Regions from separate parts of the Paraclostridium sp. AKS73 genome, predicted to be linked through region 1. Evidence: predicted binding sites of a transcription regulator. Region 1 holds the regulator's gene; the other holds the start of a gene.

Region 1 (2,426 bases):
TAGATTTAATGTATGCGCTTCCAAACCAAAAAACTCAAGAATGGAAAGATACATTGGATAAAATTATAAAGTTAAATCCGTCACACATATCTGCGTATTCACTTATATTAGAAGAGGGAACGAAGTTATATGATATGTATCAAAATAAGGAATTTGAATTACTAGATGAAGATACAGATATAAATATGTATAACTATACAATAGACACTTTAAAAAGACATGGATATAACCAGTATGAAATATCTAATTATTCAAAAGAAGGTTTAGAATGTAAACATAATATTATATATTGGAAGTGTGACAACTATTTAGGGTTAGGGCCAGGAGCGTCAGGATTTATAGGGGATACTAGATATTCAAATATAGAAGATATATGTGAATACAATAAGTGTATTATGCAAAATATAAGGCCTGTTAGTGAAGAAATAGAATTAACGAAAAAAGATAAGATAGAGGAATTTATATTTATGGGACTTAGAATGAATGAAGGCATAAATATAGATGTATTTAAAGAAAGATTTGATACAGATTTTTATGATATATACCAAGAAGTTATGGATAAGCTTATAAAAATAGAGCTTGTTAGATTCGATGGAAAAAACATTTCTCTTACTCAAAAAGGAAGAGAAATTTCTAATAGTGTGTTCATAGAATTTTTAAATTAATCAAAAAGTGTTGACAAAGTAAATTTAAAGTGATATAAAATATATATAATCTTTTAGCACTCCAATTAAATGAGTGCTAACAAAGAGGAGGCTTTGGATTACATGGAATTAAATGAAAGAAAACTAAATATCCTTAAAGCTATTGTTAAAGATTATATAGAAACTGCAGAAGCTGTAGGGTCTAGAACTCTTTCTAAAAAGTATGAGTTAGGAGTTAGTGCAGCCACTATAAGAAATGAAATGGCTGACCTAGAAGAATTAGGATATTTGATTCAACCTCATACCTCCTCAGGGAGAATTCCTTCAGAAAAAGGATATAAGTTATATGTTGACTCTTTAATGAGTACATGTGAATTAAATGATATTGAAAAACATTTAATAGAAGAGTCAATAAACCAAAACATGAACTATATGAAAGATTTGATACATGAAACATCTAAGTTGATATCTAGGTTAACAAATTATACAACTATAGCTGTTACTAAAAATACATCAAATGTTCAAGTTATAAAGCATGTTCAATTGGTTGGATTAGATGAAAAAAGTATGGTTTTAATAGTAGTTACAGAAAAAGGTGAAATAAAAAACACTATTATATCAACCAATATACAGATTGATCAATCTAAACTTAATTTAATTTCTGATAATCTTACTAAAAAGCTTTCAGGAAAAAATATAACTGAAATTGATGAAGATTTTCTAAACTATATAAAATATGAAATAACAGAAAACTCTTTATTTATTGATAAGCTTATTGATGCGCTAAACTTTGATTTTGAAGAAAATAATACAGCGATATCCTTAAGCGGAGCAACTAATATATTCAATTTTCCAGAGTTTAGTGATGTTGTTAGAGCTAAAACATTTCTAAATATGCTAGAGGAGAAAGAAAATATATCTAGTATGCTCAAATCTAAAGGAATACAAAAAGAAAACCTAAATATAATTATCGGAAGCGATAATGAATGTGAGGTAGCTCAAGATTGTAGTATTATAACTGCAACTTACAATATAGATAAAAATGTAGTAGGTAAAATAAGCTTGATAGGTCCAACAAGGATGGATTATTCAAAAGTATACTCTATATTAAATTACATGGGACTACTACTAAACAAAAAATAGTTAGGGGTGTAAGTTTTGGAAAACAATATACAAGAAGAATTACAAGAAGATATAAAAGATAATTCATCAGAGGAAGTAGAAGAAGTTATCGAAGAAGCTATAGAAGAGGCTACTGAAGCTAAAGAAGTAGATGAAGCTGATGAAAAAGATAGCAAGATAGAAGAACTTACAGATACTCTTCAAAGACTTCAAGCAGAGTACGCAAACTATAGAAGAAGAACTCAACAAGAGAAAGAAACTATGGGTGTATTTGCTAATGAGAAAATATTAAATGAATTAATACCTGTTATGGATAACATGGAAAGAGCTATGGATGCTTGTACAGATAAAGAAGATAACATGTATAAAGGCATAGATATGGTGCAAAAACAATTAAAAGCTACATTTGAAAAATTTGGACTAGAAGAAATAGAAGCTGAAGGTCAAGAATTTGATCCAAACCTACACTTAGCAGTTATGCAAGAACCAGTAGATGGAACACCAGCAAACCAAGTGGTTATGGTTTTACAAAAAGGGTATAAATTAAGTACAAAGGTGCTAAGACCATCAATGGTTAAAGTATCTTGCTAACATAGAATAAAAAAATAAAATTGAATTAATATCAATTAACATATAAATTTTTAAGGAGGATATTAAAAT
Region 2 (2,426 bases), on a different contig from region 1:
TGGGAGTGATGGTGACTGGGTACTTGAAAAAGTATCGTATTAAATATAATGAATCTACTAGAAAACCTCGGTCTACTAGAGTGCAGTTAGTTTTAGTCTAAAGTCCAAAGGTTAGAGTTCAAGCTAAATTGCAAACTATATTTAATAAAAGTCAAAAGAGGAATAGGATGTAATTTGATATTACTCCTAAAAAAGCACTGATTTTGAAAGTGAATACTATCAAATCAGTGCTTTTTAATTTTAAGAATTTTGTTTATAATCTATTAATAATGGATATATATATAATAATAAAATTTATACATTAAAAAAATAACTAAAGATTAGGAGATATATAGATGGCATTAGAAATGGAAAAATATTTAAAAGTAAGAAAAGCTCAAGTACAAGGAGCTAGAACTGTTGATGAACTTAAAAAAATATCAGATATAGTTATTGAAAATGAAGAAGAGCTTAAAGAAGTAGAAACTCTTATAAAAAATGCATGTAAATGTAAGAATGTATCAATAGAAACAATAGTAGAAGCAGTAAAAAATGGAGCTGATACAGTTGAAAAAGTTGGAGAAGTAACTAAAGCAGGTACAGGATGTGGAAGGTGTAAAGGAATTATATCAAATATCATAGAAAATAAAAGATAATTAATTATGATTTTATTATAGCTTTAAAAAGGGATATGTATTAATACATATCCTTTTTTGGTTTGACAGTTTTGAAAAAATAAATTTTAAGAATTATTTAAGGTTAAAGAAAGATTACTTTAAGATTTAAATATTAAAATATATTTATAAATTAGTTAAAGGAGATTATTTTATGAATATTAAAATATATAAAAAATTAGCTATAATATTAACTTTATCAGTTGTTATTTTTAGTACTACAGGATGTGAATCCTTAGGAGATTTTAACCTTTTTAAAAAATCAAATTCTAATAAAGAATATTCTATATCAAGTATGCTAGAAAATGCAGCTTTAACAGTTGAAAATATTACTTCTGATGTAATTGGATTCACAAAAGACTTTATAGGAAATGAAGATTTCAGAGAAGATGAGATAGAAAAATTAAAGAACTACCAAACAATATTAAAGATAATATTGATATATTTGGAAAAATTCGGATGGTTTTGGATTCAACGAAAGTAGTAGTATTGTAAAATGGGGGGCTGATGTATATCAAAAGGTTAAAGGTTTAATAAATGAGTTGATAGAATTAAATTAGAAGAGAAAAATAAGCATTATATAAAATAAAGCTATATCTTAATATTAAGATATAGCTTTATTTTATATAAAAACATAAAAATTTAAAAATATATTGACAAAGCTAAATCATAAATATATTATATTAATAACAACTTTGTTAGCACTCAATTATAAAGAGTGATAATAAAAATAATTTAGAAATTATTACTTATAAATAATTAATATATATTATAGATAACGGAGGTATTGTGTATATGAATATAGAAAAAATGACAGTAAGAGTACAAAAAGGCTTAAATGAAGCTTTTAATATAGCGGTAAAAAATCATAATCAACAAGTGGATGCAATACATCTATTAAGTGCACTTGTAAATCAAGAGGATGGTCTTATTCCAAATATACTAGAAAAGATGAACGTGTCTGTTGATGCATTTAATAACAGTATAAATTCAGAACTTAATAAATTACCACAAATACATGGTGAAGGTATAAATTCACAAGGAGTAACAGCTACAAGAAAGATAAATGAAATTTTAATTAAAGCAGAAGAAATATCTAAAGAATTTAAAGATGCATATATAAGTGTAGAACATGTTATGATTGCAATAATGGAAGTTGAATCAAAAACAAATATAGGTAAGATATTAAAGCAATATAATATAAATAAGAATGATTTTTTAAATGTACTATCAAAAGTTAGAGGAAATCAAAGAGTAGAAACTCAAGATCCAGAAGGAACTTATGAAGCATTAGCTAGATATGCTACAAACTTGGTAGAATTAGCTAAGAAAAACAAGTTAGACCCTGTAATAGGAAGAGATGAAGAAATAAGAAGAGTTATAAGAATATTATCAAGAAGAACTAAAAACAATCCTGTATTAATAGGAGAGCCAGGAGTTGGTAAAACAGCCATAGTAGAAGGACTAGCTGAAAGAATAGTTAGAGGCGATGTCCCTGAAGGATTAAAGGATAAAGTAATATTCTCATTAGATATGGGATCTTTAATTGCAGGGGCTAAATATAGAGGTGAGTTTGAAGAAAGATTAAAAGCAGTTCTTAAAGAGGTACAAGGTGCAGAAGGTAAGATAATTTTATTTATAGATGAGATACACACAATAGTTGGAGCTGGAAAAACTGATGGAGCAATGGATGCAGGAAATTTAATAAAACCTATGTTAGCTCGTGGAGAACTAAACTGTATAGGAGCAACTACTTTTGATGAGTATAGACAA

What was found. Region 1 encodes HrcA, which represses chaperone genes, less so after heat shock. Its sites were predicted from a motif close to TTAGCACTCNNNNNNNNNGAGTGCTAA; they were not measured.
Region 2: the regulator HrcA is predicted to act here: its motif matches at 1,352-1,378, upstream of clpB (ATP-dependent chaperone ClpB).

Annotation. Positions count from the first base shown of each region.
Region 1 is NZ_JAIXHU010000002.1:140,467-142,892, reverse strand. Features, by position in the region: gene hemW (radical SAM family heme chaperone HemW) at 1-665, shown strand, start outside; gene hrcA (heat-inducible transcriptional repressor HrcA) at 768-1,787, shown strand; gene grpE (nucleotide exchange factor GrpE) at 1,803-2,357, shown strand; gene dnaK (molecular chaperone DnaK) at 2,425-2,426, shown strand, end outside.
Region 2 is NZ_JAIXHU010000003.1:67,462-69,887, reverse strand. Features, by position in the region: gene LEQ07_RS03015 ((2Fe-2S)-binding protein) at 336-635, shown strand; gene LEQ07_RS03010 (hypothetical protein) at 808-1,137, shown strand; gene clpB (ATP-dependent chaperone ClpB) at 1,449-2,426, shown strand, end outside.